DNA from 2 places in the Paraburkholderia sp. A1BS-2L genome. Region 2 is predicted to be linked to the other one. Evidence: predicted binding sites of a transcription regulator. Region 2 holds the regulator's gene; the other holds the start of a gene.
The links. Region 2 encodes HrcA, which represses chaperone genes, less so after heat shock. Its sites were predicted from a motif close to TTAGCACTCNNNNNNNNNGAGTGCTAA; they were not measured.
Positions count from the first base shown of each region.

Region 1: a site for HrcA is predicted at 4,589-4,615, ahead of rpoH (RNA polymerase sigma factor RpoH). Genes of this name have one in related genera too.

Region 1 covers NZ_CP120428.1:334,160-341,540, reverse strand. The annotation lists gene P5W98_RS01515 (fumarylacetoacetate hydrolase family protein) at 1-108, opposite strand, end outside; gene ybiB (DNA-binding protein YbiB) at 379-1,344, shown strand; gene P5W98_RS01505 (hypothetical protein) at 1,682-1,897, shown strand; gene leuA (2-isopropylmalate synthase) at 1,887-3,533, shown strand; gene P5W98_RS01495 (nuclear transport factor 2 family protein) at 3,704-4,087, opposite strand; gene rpoH (RNA polymerase sigma factor RpoH) at 4,671-5,612, shown strand; gene cydP (cytochrome oxidase putative small subunit CydP) at 5,807-6,094, shown strand; gene P5W98_RS01480 (cytochrome ubiquinol oxidase subunit I) at 6,084-7,381, shown strand, end outside.
Region 2 covers NZ_CP120428.1:548,214-555,594, reverse strand. The annotation lists gene dnaK (molecular chaperone DnaK) at 1-665, opposite strand, end outside; gene grpE (nucleotide exchange factor GrpE) at 914-1,486, opposite strand; gene P5W98_RS02465 (RNA-binding S4 domain-containing protein) at 2,005-2,412, opposite strand; gene hemH (ferrochelatase) at 2,450-3,517, opposite strand; gene hrcA (heat-inducible transcriptional repressor HrcA) at 3,752-4,771, opposite strand; gene P5W98_RS02450 (NAD kinase) at 4,993-5,904, shown strand; gene recN (DNA repair protein RecN) at 5,912-7,381, shown strand, end outside.

The DNA of each region.
Region 1 (7,381 bases), 210 kb from region 2:
CGCCTCGTAATTGCGACCGACGCAGTAGATGCGGCGCACCGGAAAGTGCACATCGCTGCCTGCCACGGGCACGGCGGCTTGCGGTAGCGGGTCGAATACGTATGTCATCGGGTTCTCCATCTTGGGATGCGCCGCGCGCCGCTCAAAGCGCACGGCAAGCGAGCGAGCCGCACAGGCACATCGATAACGCCCGCGCGACGTAGAACGCGAGTGTAACGCGCTGCGGAGACGATGCGCCGCGGCGCTCGTGCGATACTTGCCGCATCTTCTTTTGCTCTGGACTACCTGGACCGATTCAGACTGAGCCGGTCCAACTTACAGATGCAAGCAGTCCGGACCTGCCCCAATCGCCCCAATCGCTCCATTCACCACGCCGCCATGAACGCCCCCGATTCCACCGACACCTTCTCCTGCGCCCGCTTCATCAAGGAGATCGGCCGCGGGCCGCACGGTGCGCGTTCGCTGTCGCCGGAAGACACGCAGGCGCTCTACACGGCGATGCTCGACGGCCGCGTGCCCGAGCTCGAACTGGGTGCGGTGCTGCTCGCCTACCGGCTCAAGGGCGAGACCGCCGACGAACTCGCCTCGATGCTCGCCGCCGCACACGCGTCGTTCACGCCCATCGCGGTAGCCGAGGGCGCGTATCGCCCGGTGTCGATTCCGAGCTACAACGGCGCGCGCAAGCAGCCGAACCTCGTGCCGCTGCTCGCGCTGCTGCTAGCGCGCGAAGGCGTGCCGACGCTTGTGCACGGCGTCGCCGAAGATCCGGGCCGCGTGACGAGCGCGGAAATCTTCGCCGCACTGAACCTGCCGGCCGCGCACGATCACGCCGAAATCGAGGCTCAGCTTGGCGAGCACCGCGTGGCATTCGCGTCGATCGAAACGCTCGCGCCGAGGCTCGCGCGTCTCCTGTCGCTGCGCCGGCGCATGGGCGTGCGCAATTCCACGCATACGCTCGTCAAGCTGCTGCAGCCGTTCGCGCGCCCCGGCCTGCGGCTCGTGAACTACACGCATCCCGCCTATCGCGAAAGCCTGAGCGCCCTGTTCGCGGCGCACGCCGATGCAGCCGTGGGCGGCGCGCTCCTCGCGCGCGGCACCGAAGGCGAAGCGGTCGCCGACACGCGCCGCCAGGTGCAGGTGGACTGGCTACACGACGGTGTCTGCGAGACCTTGATCGAGCCTGTGCGCTCGTCGCCGGATACGCCCGAGGTCGACTTGCCCGAAGGCCGTGACGCCCCCACGACGGCAACCTGGATCGAAGCGGTGCTGCGCGGCCATGCGCCGGTGCCCGACGCCATTGCCCGCCAGGTCGAAACCATCAAGCGCATCGCGAAGCGCGCTTAGGTACGACGCTTAGGTACGACGCTTAGGTACGACGTTTAGGTACGACGTTTAGGCCCACGCGGGTCAACGTAGCGCAGCGAATTCGCTGTTGACACATTCGCCGGTCCTGACTTACATTGGACGAATGCGTTCCTTTCCGAACACCCTCCGAATTACCTCCGGCCGCCTAGCGGCCCTATCGCTACGTCTAGCGTAAGCCAGGCGTAGCGCTGCACGACCACCTCTCCGGTCGGCAGTCCTCCCAAGCAGTTCTCGCAGTACCCCAAACCGCAGTTTCTCTACAACCTAGTCGTCTGCATTCGTCCGTTTACCGTTCGGACGAGTCGCGAGGGTCAAAATGCACGTTGCATGGGCTTCGTTCACGTCCTTTTTTGCCGCGCCGGTTGCCGCCGTCACCGTGGCCTGCTTCTTCGCGTCCGTGGTTGCCGCCCGTTCGCCGGAAGTTGTGCGCTCCGTTGCGTACATCGTGCCTCGTCGTCAGCAAGCCAGCCGCTCGCTGCCGACCACCATCGCAAACGACACCATGAAGAACGAGGCATGTCATGTTGCGTAATCCCGCCGAGAAATACCGCCCTTTCCCCGCCATCCGTTTGAACGGCCGCCGATGGCCAACCCGCACCGTCGAGCACGCGCCCATCTGGATGAGCACCGACCTGCGCGATGGCAACCAGTCGCTGATCGAGCCGATGAGCATCGAGCAGAAGCTCGAGTTCTTCGAAATGCTGGTCGAGATCGGCTTCAAGGAGATCGAAGTCGGCTTTCCGTCGGCGTCGCAAACCGACTTCGATTTCGTGCGCAAGCTGATCGACGAAAAGCGCATTCCCGATGACGTGACGATCGAAGTGCTCGTGCAATCGCGCGAAGAACTCATCGCCCGCACGTTCGAGGCGCTCGAAGGCGCACCGCGCGCGATCGTGCACCTCTACAACGCGATCTGCCCGTCGTTCCGCAAGATCGTGTTCGGGCAATCGAAGGACGAGGTGAAAGCGCTTGCCGTGGAAGGCACGCGCCTGATCCGCGAATACGCCGACGCGCGCCCCGACACGCACTGGATCTACCAGTACTCGCCCGAGACCTTCAGCATGAGCGAGCTTTCGTTCGCGCGCGAAGTCTGCGACGCAGTCGCCCAGACCTGGCGCCCGACGCACGATCACAAGATGATCGTGAATCTGCCCGCGACGGTCGAAGCCGCGATGCCCAACGTCTACGCGGACCAGATCGAGTGGATGGACCGCAACCTCGCATACCGCGACAGCATCGTGCTCTCGGTGCATCCGCACAACGACCGCGGCACGGCCGTGGCCGCCGCCGAAATGGCGCTGCTCGCGGGCGCGGACCGCATCGAGGGGTGCCTGTTCGGCAACGGCGAGCGCACCGGCAATGTCGATCTCGTCACGCTCGCAATGAATCTCTATACGCAAGGCATCGACCCGGGCCTCGACTTCTCCGATATCGACACCGTGCGCCGCGTGGTCGAGCGCTGCAACCAGTTGCCGGTGCATCCACGCCACCCGTATGCGGGCGACCTCGTGTTCACGGCGTTTTCGGGCTCGCATCAGGACGCGATCCGCAAGGGCTTTGCGCAGCAACAGCCCGACGCCGTCTGGGAAGTGCCCTATCTGCCGATCGATCCCGCCGATCTCGGCCGCAGCTACGACGCCGTGATCCGCGTGAACAGCCAGTCGGGCAAGGGCGGCGCCACCTGGCTGCTCGAGCGCGGCATGGGCTTCACGCCGCCGCGCCGCGTGCAGATCGAATTCAGCCACGCCGTGCAGACGGTCACCGACGGCTCGGGCGAGGAAATTTCGGGCGACGCAATTTGCGCGCTCTTCACGCGCGAATACCTCGAGACGCACGGTCCGGCCACGCACGCCGGCGCGGGGCGGGTGCGCTGGGAAGGCCGCGACGTCGCCATGCCGGCAGCGGCGCAGATCGATCAGGCCTACGCCCAGGCAATGGCCGGGGCGATTGCGGCAGCCTCGGGGGAAAGCGTCGAAATCACTTCATTCGAAACCATGCGCACGGCGCAGGGCGCCACGGCGGTATTCGTCGGTTGCCGCGTGGGCGGCCAGCCGCTGCGTCACGGCGTCGGCGTGGCCGACGACGCCGCCCATGCGGCTGTCGCCGCCGTGGTGAGCGCGGTCAACCGCGCCGCCTGGCCTCGGGTTGACCAGCGCGCGGCGGCCTGATTACACCGGCATGCATGCCGCTCCTCGCGCAGACGCGGCGGCATGGTGAAATCAGCGGTTCGGCAGAAAGCAGTACCCGGGCTTAGCGTTGAGCGCCGGCGGCAAAACGGGCCGTCGGCGTGCGCCCGATACGCTCAGCAAGCGATATCGGCGAGTGGACCTACCGGTCGTCACTCGACAGCGCAACGCGTCGCCTGCCACGCGAGCAGACGCCAGTGGCCATCCTCCTGGGTCTGAATCGCCGTGTAGGCAATGGGATAGAGCAACGCGCCGTTGTTCGCTTCCATTTCGATCAGCGCGCGGCCCGAGATCACGCAGGCCTCGCGCCCCACCGGCAGTACATCCTGCGACTGGATCTCGATCTGGCGATAGCGGCGGCGCCCCGCCGTGATCGCATCGATGAACTGCTGCTTGGTCTCGCGTTTGCCGTTCGTGTGGATGAAGGTGGCGTTGTCGGAGAGGAGTTGTTCCAGCGACGAGCCGTCGCCGTCCACCATTGCGCGAAACCGCTCGCGCTCCAACCCGCGAATCGCATCGATTATTTTTGCAGCCATTGCTCGAGCCCCTTGCGCAAGAGTCCGCATCGTCGCGTCGATCCGCGCCGAAGATTTCTCGCACGCGCCTCGATGAAATTTATACCAGGTTTTGACGCATGGAAACTTGCGATCAAAAGCATCGCCTCCATCCAGGATAAATCATCGCCAATGCGCAGCGCGACGTGCCTGACCGGCCATGAATGTCGCATCGCAGCACTTTTGGGCCGCCCCGTTGTCTATTGAACAGATCTTGGTGGCTAAATTAGGGTCATATCAAAGGCATGACCCTAGGGTGTGAGCCGCCTGTGGAGCGCATCGCGATTCCCGGCTTTTTCCTCGACTTCATCCGCGACGGATGGCAACGCGTTCTAGAGTATTTCTTCGACCTTCAGTGTCTTCCAGGACTGCACGGCGCGGCAAACCCCGTCCAGCTTGCCTCTCGCGGATTCGACGAAATCTATCGAAACAAATATTTCGATAGGGTGAACGGAACCTTGAAGTCCCTACAGACTCGAAGTATTAGCACTCGTTAATTGAGAGTGCTAACATCCACCGTGGAGTCGATGTCTGACTTTCGCAAGATCCCTTAGGAGTTCGCTACGTGAGCAACGCAATGACCATGACCCTTCCGAGTGTGCTTAGCCCGTCGTCGGCCAAGGCCGGGGGTTCGGGTGTACTGGCGCTCGCGAACGCTTCCATGCTGCCCGGCCAGCTCGGCAACATCGACGCCTACATTCAGGCCGTGAACCGGATCCCGATGTTGACGCCGCAAGAGGAGCGCCAATTCGCGACCGAGTTTCGCGAGCAAAACAATCTCGAAGGCGCGCGCCGTCTTGTGCTGTCGCACCTGCGCCTCGTGGTGTCCATCGCGCGCAATTACCTGGGCTACGGCCTGCCGCATGCCGACTTGATCCAGGAAGGCAATATCGGCCTGATGAAGGCTGTGAAGCGCTTTGACCCCGAGCAGAACGTACGTCTCGTGTCCTACGCCATGCACTGGATCAAGGCGGAGATTCACGAGTACATCCTGCGCAACTGGCGCATGGTGAAGGTCGCCACGACCAAGGCGCAGCGCAAGCTGTTCTTCAACCTGCGCAGTCACAAGCAGGGCCTGCAGTCGTTCACGCCCGAGGAAATCGACGGCCTCGCGCAGGAACTGAACGTGAAGCGCGAAGAAGTCGTGGAGATGGAAACGCGCCTTTCAGGTTCGGACATCGCGCTCGAAAGCCAGACCGAAGACGGCGAAGAGTCGTTCGCCCCGATCGCCTGGCTCGCCGACTCGCATAGCGAGCCCACCGCCGTGATCGCCTCGCGCCAACGCGACCGCCTGCAATCGGACGGCATTGCAAGCGCTTTGGAAGCTCTCGATGCGCGCAGCCGCCGCATCATCGAGGCGCGCTGGCTGAACGTCGACGACGACGGCTCGGGCGGCTCGACGCTGCACGAACTGGCCGACGAATTCGGCGTCTCGGCCGAGCGCATCCGCCAGATCGAAGCCAGCGCCATGAAGAAGATGCGCACTGCGCTGGCCGAGTACGCCTAAGCTTCAGCTGAGACACTGAGTCGCACGAAGCCGCGAGAAGGCCGCGCCACGAGGCTCGGCACGCAAAGCCCCACTCTTACCGAGAGTGGGGCTTTTTCTTTTGGCCTACAGTAATTCGTACATCTTCATGCCGTAATTTCCCATTTCTTCGTAAGATGATTTCATGTGTGATTCGGCCCTAATCTGACATCGTCATGATTCCAACCTCCGGTTCGCCTGCGCGTGCGCGACCGTTGCTGCGCGTGCGCTTGCTTCAGTGGGCTCGCGGCCAGACCTTCAGCCGCGACATCGTTCTCGTCCTCGCCTTCAAGCTTGTGCTGCTGATGGCGCTCAAATACGCATTTTTTAGCCATCCGCAGGCCGAGAACATGAGCATGCCGCCGGCAGCGGTCGCCCAAGCCCTCCTCTCCGTGCCCATGCAGCCCGGTGCCAGTCCGCCCGGGGCACCTCCATCTCAAAGGGATCTGCGCCATGCCAATTAGCGAAACCGTTGATCTATCGCGGCTGCAGTTCGCGGTCACCGCGCTCTACCACTTCCTGTTCGTGCCGCTCACGCTGGGCCTGTCATGGCTCCTCGTCATCATGGAATCGGTCTATGTGATGACCGGCAAAGCCATCTACAAGGACATGACGCAGTTCTGGGGCAAGCTCTTCGCGATCAATTTCGTGATGGGTGTCACCACGGGACTCACGATGGAATTCCAGTTCGGCACCAACTGGTCGTACTACTCGCACTACGTGGGCGATATCTTCGGCGTGCCGCTCGCCGTGGAAGGATTGGCCGCGTTCTTCCTCGAGTCGACCTTCGTGGGCCTGTTCTTCTTCGGCTGGAACCGCATGTCGAAGGGCGGGCATTTGCTCACCACCTTCTTCGTCGCGCTCGGCTCGAACCTTTCCGCACTGTGGATTCTCATCGCCAATGGCTGGATGCAGAACCCCGTGGGGGCTGCGTTCAACTACGAAACCATGCGCATGGAGCTCACGAGCCTCTTCCAGGTGATCTTCAACCCGGTCGCCCAGGTGAAGTTCGTGCATACGGTGTCTGCCGGCTATGTGACGGCGTCGATGTTCGTGCTCGGCATTTCGTCGTGGTATCTGCTGCGCCGCCGCGACGTGGATTTCGCGCTGCGCTCGTTCGCGATTGCCGCGGGCTTCGGCCTTGCGTCGACGCTTTGCGTAATCGTGCTCGGCGACGAATCGGGCTATCGCACAGGCGAGGTCCAGCAGGTCAAGCTGGCCGCCATCGAAGCCGAATGGGACACCGCGCCCGCTCCGGCGCCGTTCACGCTGTTCGGCATCCCTAACCAGAATGAAGAGCGCACCGACTACGCCATCCGCATCCCGTACCTGATGGGCATCATCGCCACGCGCTCGATCGACGAGCCGGTGATCGGCCTGAAGGATCTGATGGGGCGCGCGGAAGTGCGTATCCAGAACGGCATGCTCGCCTACGCCGCGCTGCAAAAGATGAAGGAAGGCAGCGTCGACACGGCCACGCGAGACGTATTCGAAGCGCACAAGGCCGACCTCGGCTACGGCCTGCTCCTGAAGCAATTCGCACCGAATGTGGTCGACGCCACGCCCGCGCAGATCAAAGCCGCCGCAAAGCGTTCGATTCCGCCCGTCGCTCCGGTGTTCTGGTCGTTCCGCGTGATGGTGGCGCTCGGCATGCTGTTCCTCGCGACCTTCGTGCTCGCGTTCTGGTTCTGCGCGCAGCGCACGCTGCTCAAGGAAAATCGCCGCTGGTTCCTGCGCTGGGTGGTGTGGGC
Region 2 (7,381 bases):
GTCGAGAGCACTTCGAACTGCATTTCGCCGTCAACGTCCGCGATCTCGATGATCGAGATGTCGAACGTGCCGCCGCCCAGGTCGAACACGGCGATCTTGCGGTCGCCCTTTTCGGCCTTGTCCAGACCGAACGCGAGTGCAGCCGCGGTCGGCTCGTTGATGATGCGCTTGACTTCCAGCCCGGCGATGCGGCCGGCGTCCTTGGTGGCCTGACGCTGGCTGTCGTTGAAGTACGCGGGAACCGTGATCACCGCTTCGGTGACCGGCTCGCCGAGGTAGTCTTCAGCGGTCTTCTTCATCTTGCGCAGCACTTCGGCCGACACCTGCGACGGCGCGAGATTGTTGCCATGCGCCTGGACCCATGCGTCGCCGTTGTCGTGCTTGACGATCTTGTAGGGCATCAGGTTGATGTCCTTCTGCACTTCCTTCTCGTCGAAGCGGCGGCCGATCAGGCGCTTGACCGCGTACAGCGTGTTCTTCGGGTTCGTGACCGACTGACGCTTGGCCGGCGCGCCGACCAGCACTTCGTTGTCGTCCATGTAAGCGATGATCGACGGCGTCGTGCGAGCGCCTTCCGAGTTCTCGATCACCTTGACCTGATTGCCTTCCATCAGTGCCACACACGAATTGGTGGTGCCGAGGTCGATGCCGATGATTTTGCCCATTTTGTCAATTCTCCAGATTTTGATCGCTGTGCGTTCGCCGCGTCTCGCGTGGTGCGGGGGCGTTCGCCTCAGCTCAATTCGGTTTGTTTCAATTCACTGTTGCCCAAATAGGTGCCGCAAGGATGTTTTCAAGAGCTTTGGGCTATGAATTCGTTAATTTTTTTCGATCGGTGGCGTGTCGCTCGAAACAGCGCCGCCCAGACTTTCCAACGCCTTACAAAACAACGGCGAATCGACCGGCAGACGCCTTACTTCGGCTGCGAAACCGTGACCAGCGCCGGGCGCAGCACGCGGTCGGCAATCACATAACCTTTTTGCAGCACCGCGACGACCGTGTTCGCCTCCTGCTCCGAAGGCACCATCGAGATGGCCTGATGGCGATGCGGGTCGAACTTCTCGCCCACCGGGTTGATCTGCATCACCTTGCCCTTCTCGAGCGCGCCGATCAGTTGCTTGAGCGTCAGCTCGACGCCTTCGTTGACCTTCGCGAGGTCGTCCGAACCATGCGCCAGCGCGGCTTCGAGGCTGTCCATGACCGGCAGCAGATGCTCGGCGAAGCTCTCGATGGCGAACTTGTGCGCCTTGGCAACGTCTTCCTGACCGCGGCGGCGGACGTTTTCCGTCTCGGCCTTGGCGCGGATGAATGCATCCTGCAGCTCGGCGACCTTCGCCTGGGCCTCTGCCAGCGCTGCTTGCGCGTCGCCTTCGGGCGCCTGCGCGGCGCCTTCGGCCGCAGATTGTTGCTGCTGAGCAGCGGCTTGCGACGCCTCGTCCGCGGGCGTGGGGTTCTGGCTCGTCGGGTTCTCTTGCGTGTTTTCCATGTCGCTGAACGTCGTTGAATAGTAAAAGGGGAAACAAGGCGCGGACCGTTCTGGCCAGCTCGTTTGCTACGCTGACGAGCGATGCGCCAACGCTACAGCCGCCTTGTCCATCGCGACAGCACGTGGGTGCCGGATCATTTATTTCAAGGGCCTCGCGCGGTTTTTTTATCCATGGATCAAACCGCCGAAATCGCTCGTTACAACCATTACTGCAGTGCCGCAACAATGAAATTGAGTACGGGGCAACCCTGGCCTACACTCAGGAACAGGTGCTGCTCACAGGGCATTTACCCTGAGTCCGGCACCGCACTGATGGGGCCCTGCTGTTGCGTCTGTGGCCCATGTATTGGCCGTTTTGCAGCTTTTCTTCCCTTGGGGGAGTACCGTGAAACTGACCTTTGCCATCTCGGTGGTCGCGTTGGTACTCATCGCCGGGACCACCACCATCTGCATGTCCGGCGTCGTGAACGACAATACGACGGAATACGGGGGCGTTCACGCCACAATGGAGGCGCTCTTCAATCCTCACGCGAAAGTTTGTCGATAGTGCGACGGTCGCGCTTGGTGGGCCTGCCGTGCAGCACGGCGGCGGGCTCGCGAAACAGCCGCCTGCGCTCCTGTTCGGCCGTGCGCTGCGCGCGGCCGGCCTCTGTCTCCGCATAGAGCGTCTGGGCGATGCTCGCCGGGCCGCGCACCTCGCAGATGCCGAGCACCTGCACCTCCCATACCGCGTGATCGATCTCGATCTTCACGAAGTCGCCCACGCGCACGTCCCGGGAAGCCTTCACGACATCGCCGCCGATCCGCACGCGGCCCTTGCCGATGGCGTCCGACGCCTGCGAACGCGTCTTGAAAAAGCGCGCGGCCCAAAGCCATTTGTCGATGCGCAGACGCGCGCCGGGTTCGGTCGAAATCTTGTAATTCATGGATGCTTCCTGATTGAGCGCCGCTAAAGTCCCGCGCTCAGGCCGTCGCGCCGGCTGGAACCGGCGCCCGCACCGGCCAGCCCTGCAGGTTCTGCGCAACGATTTCTCCGAGCGCTGCGATCCACGCAGGCGACGCGTTCAGGCACGGAATACGGTGGAACTCCTTGCCGCCGCCATGCAGGAACTCGTCGCGGACCTCCATGCCGATTTCCTCGATGGTCTCGAGGCAGTCCGCCGTAAAACCAGGGCAGAACACGTCGGCGCGACGCACGCCGCCCTGTCCGAGCTCCTTGAGCGTCGGCGCGGTATAGGGCTGCAGCCACTGCGCGCGCCCGAAGCGGGACTGGAACGTGACGCGGCATTCCACCGGCGTGAGTTCGAGCGCATGCATGAGGAGCGAGGCCGTCTGCTGGCATTGATCGTGGTACGGGTCGCCGAGATCGAGCGTGCGGCTCGGCACGCCGTGAAAACTCAGCACGAGGCGATCTCCCGCCGCGAAGTCGGGGCGGCCGTGCGCCTGCCAGTACTCCCGCACCTGAGTCGCGAGCGCCCCGATATAAGCCGGATGGTCGTGGTATGCGCGCACCGTGCGGATTTCCGGCTGGTTGCGCATGCGCCGCAGCTTGGCGAACGCGGCGTCGAAAGCCGTGGCCGTGGTCGACGCCGAGTATTGCGGATACATCGGCATGAGCAAAATGCGCTCGGCGCCGGCGAGCTTGAGCTGGCTGAGCATCGCCGCGATGTCGGGCGTGCCGTAGCGCATCGCATGGTCCACAAGCACGGCGTAGTCGTTCAGATGCAGCAGATGGCGCAAGCCGTCGGCCTGCTTCTGCGTGTGCACGCGCAGCGGGGAGCCTTCGGGCGTCCAGACCGCCGCGTATTTCTTCGCCGACGAACGGCTGCGAAACGGCAGGATCAGCCCGCGCAGGATGACCTGCCAGATGGGCGCGGGAATCTCGACCACGCGCGGATCGGAAAGGAACTGCGCCAGATAGCGGCGCACGGCGCGCGGCGTGGGCGCGTCGGGCGTGCCCAGATTGATGAGCAGCACCGCGACGCGATGCGCAACGGCTGACTGCAGGGGTCGCTCCAGGTCGAAACGCATAGGCGGTCAGGGACGCCGCGCTTCAAGGCGCGGCAAAGTTGCACCAGTGCGCATTATAGCGGGCGTAAATGGATGCGCCGGGCCAGCTCCAAAGCCCGCTCACGAGGCGCGGGATGCACGGCGGCGGCGCACGCCAAACCCCCACCGTTAGCCATTCGGCCAGTGGCGCGCGGCCCGGCTTTGGGCGATGATCGGTGCAAAGGGAAACGCGGGCAAACCGCGCGGCAAGCGCTTTCAGCTCTGGCTAAGCGTGAGCGAGAGCAGGCGCGCGGTGATGTCCACGATCGGAATCACGCGGTTGTAGGCCATGCGCGTCGGGCCGATCACGCCGAGCGTGCCGACAATCTTGCCGTTCACTTCGTAGGGCGCGGTCACCACGCTCATTTCCTCGATCGGCACGAGGTTCGACTCGCCGCCAATGAAGATCTGCACGCCCTGGGCGTGGCTTGACACATCGAGCAGCTGCAGCAGACTCGTTTTCTGGTCGAACACGTCGAAGAGCTTGCGCAGGCGCGCCATGTCCGACGACAGATCGGCCACTTCGAGCAGGTTGCGCTCGCCGGAAATGAGCACGGTCTCGCCGGTATCGGTTTCGTCGGTGCTCGCGGTCACGGCGGCGTGCATGAGCGTGGTCATGTCGCCGCGCAGCGCGTCGATCTCTTCGCGCAGGCGCCGCCGCACCTCGTCGAACGAAAGTCCGGCGAAGTGCGCGTTGATGTAATTGGAGGCTTCGATGAGCTCGGAAGGCGTGAAGTCGCGCTGCGTCGCCATGATGCGGTTCTGCACGTCGCCTTCGGGCGTCACGATGATGAGCAGGATGCGCTTGTCCGACAGGCGCATGAACTCGACCTGCTTGAACACGTGCGTGCGCCGCGGCGTGAGCACCACGCCCGCGAACTGCGAGAGATTCGAAAGTACGCTGGCCGCCGCCGCCACCACCTTCTGAGGCTCGCCGGGGCGCAGCGTGGTCTTGACCGCCCGCGTGAGCGCGTCGTCGTCGGCCGAGGGCTCGACAGTGAGCAGGGTGTCGACGAACAGGCGATAGCCGCGCGGCGTGGGCACGCGCCCTGCCGAGGTGTGGGGGCTCGACACAAGCCCCAGCTCCTCGAGGTCCGACATCACGTTGCGGATCGTCGCCGGGCTCAGCTCCAGGCCGGAAAAGCGCGACAGCGTGCGCGAGCCGACCGGCTGACCTTCGGCGATGTAGCGCTCGATCAGCGTTTTGAGGAGGGTTTGTGCGCGAGGGTCTAGCATGACTGAAAATTCTAGCCTAATGCCGGGTTGGCGGCGAGTCCGCCCGCGCTCGCGCCCGCGGCCCGGCCGTGCGGGAACCGCGGCAGCCTGTGCACTGTTTTGGCCGGTCTGTCATCGCCGCGTCACGCCGGCCTGCAAAAAAGGGGCGCAGCCCCTGCCCACGCCCCGTGGGCAGGGGCTGCCAGGTTCTTTTCGAGACCCGACTATGGTGTAATGCCGGCATGCAGATCCAGAAGATCCAGAGCCAGTTCAAGACTGTTGCGCTCGTCGGGCGCAGCAATACCCAAGGCATCGGCGAGCCGCTGATGGCGCTCGCCCACACGATTTCGCAGCGCGGCTTCGACGTGGTGTTTGAAGCGCACACCGCCCAGCAGATCGGCGCCACCGGCTATCCGGCGCTACAGATCGCCGAAATCGGCGCGCGCGCGGACGTGGCCGTGGTGCTCGGCGGCGACGGCACGATGCTCGGCACCGGCCGCCAGCTCGCGCCCTACCGCACACCACTCATCGGCATCAACCACGGGCGTCTGGGCTTCATCACCGACATCCCGTTCGCCGACATGCAGGAAGTCGTGCCGCAACTGCTCGCGGGCAGCTTCGAGCGCGAGGAGCGCTCGCTGCTCGAATCACGCATTACGCGCGGCGGCGACCCGATCTACCACGCCCTTGCGTTCAACGACGTGGTGGTGAACCGCAGCGGCGTTTCAGGCATGGCGGAGTTGCGCGTGCACGTGGACGGCCGCTTCATGTACAACCAGCGCTCGGACGGGCTGATCGTCGCCACGCCCACAGGCTCGACCGCCTATTCGCTCTCGTCGCAGGGGCCGCTGCTGCATCCGCAGTTGCAGGGCATCGTGCTCGTGCCGATTGCGCCGCACGCGCTCTCGAACCGCCCGATCGTGCTGCCCGACGACTGCAAGGTCAGCATCCAGATCATCGCGGGACGCGACGTCAACGTGAACTTCGACATGCAGTCGTTCACGGCCCTCGAACTCAACGACGTAATCGAGGTGCGCCGCTCGCGCCATACCGTGCCTTTCCTGCACCCGGTCGGCTACAGCTATTTCCGGACCCTGCGCCAGAAGCTGCACTGGAACGAACACCCCTCGCTGCAAGACGACCCGGAAGACTGACGCCGCCATGCTCCGCCATCTTTCGATCCGCGACTTCGTGATCGTCGCCGCGCTCGACCTCGAATTCGACAACGGCTTTTCCGTTTTCTCTGGCGAAACCGGCGCGGGCAAGTCGATCCTGATCGACGCCCTTGCGCTCACGCTCGGCACGCGCGCCGACGCAGGCGTCGTGCGCACGGGCGAAAGCCGCGCCGACATCACCGCCGAGTTCGACGCCCCGCCGCACGTGGCGCAGTGGCTCGACGAGCAGGCGCTCGCCACGCCCGACGGCGAGGACACCGTGATGCTGCGCCGCGTGGTCGACAGCGGCGGGCGCTCGCGCGCGTTCATCAACGGCACGCCGGCCACGCTCGCGCAGCTGCGCGAAGTGGGCGAGCGCCTCGTCGACATCCATGGCCAGCACGCGCATCAGCTGCTCATGCGCCCCGACGCGCAGCGCGAGCTGTTCGACACGCACGCGGGCCTGGTCGACACGGCTGCCGCCGTCACGCGCGCGTGGCGCGCCGCCCGCGACGCGCGCCTCGCCGTGCAAACCGCGATGTCGCGCGACCGGGAACTCCAGCTCGAGCGCGAGCGCCTTGCCTGGCAACTCGCCGAACTCGACAAACTCGCGCCGCAGCCCGGCGAGTGGGAAGAGGTGAACGCCGAGCACGTACGGCTCGCGAATTCGGCGAATCTGATCGAAGGCGTGCAAGGCGCGCTCGCGGCGCTCTCCGAATCCGACGAGGCGATGATCTCGCATCTGAATTCGATCCTCTCGAAGCTGCGCGATCTCGCCGAAGTCGATCCCGCGCTTGGCGACGCGCTCGCCGCGCTCGAACCCGCCGCGATCCAGTTGCAGGAAGCGGCCTACTCCCTCTCCCATTACGCCCAACGGCTCGATCTCGATCCGCAACGGCTCGCGCAGGTCGAGCACCGGCTCGACGCACTGCACTCGGCGGCACGCAAGTTCCGCCTCCAGGCCGGATCGCTGCCCGAGGAACACGCGGCGCGCCGCGCCCAGCTTGCGGCGCTCGACGCCGCCTCCGACCTCGACGTGCTGCGCGCGGCCGCCGACAAGGCACACGAAGCGTATCTCACTGAGGCGCGCGAGCTTTCGAAGTCGCGCGCGAAGGCCGCCAAGGCGCTTGGCGCAGCGGTCACGCAGGGCATGCAGGAATTGTCGATGGCGGGCGGCAGCTTCGAGGTCGCGCTGGTGCCGCTCGGCAGCAGCGCGAACGGCGAGCCGATCGGCGGCGCTCACGGTCTCGAGCAGATCGAATTTCGCGTGGCCGGCCACGCGGGCGTGCCGCTGCGCCCGCTCGCGAAGATCGCCTCGGGCGGCGAACTCGCGCGCATCAGCCTCGCACTCGCCGTGATCGCGAGCGCCGCGAGCCCCACGCCGACGCTGATCTTCGACGAAGTGGACACCGGCATCGGCGGCGGCGTCGCCGAGGTGGTCGGGCGCTTGCTGCATCAGCTCGGCCGACAGCGCCAG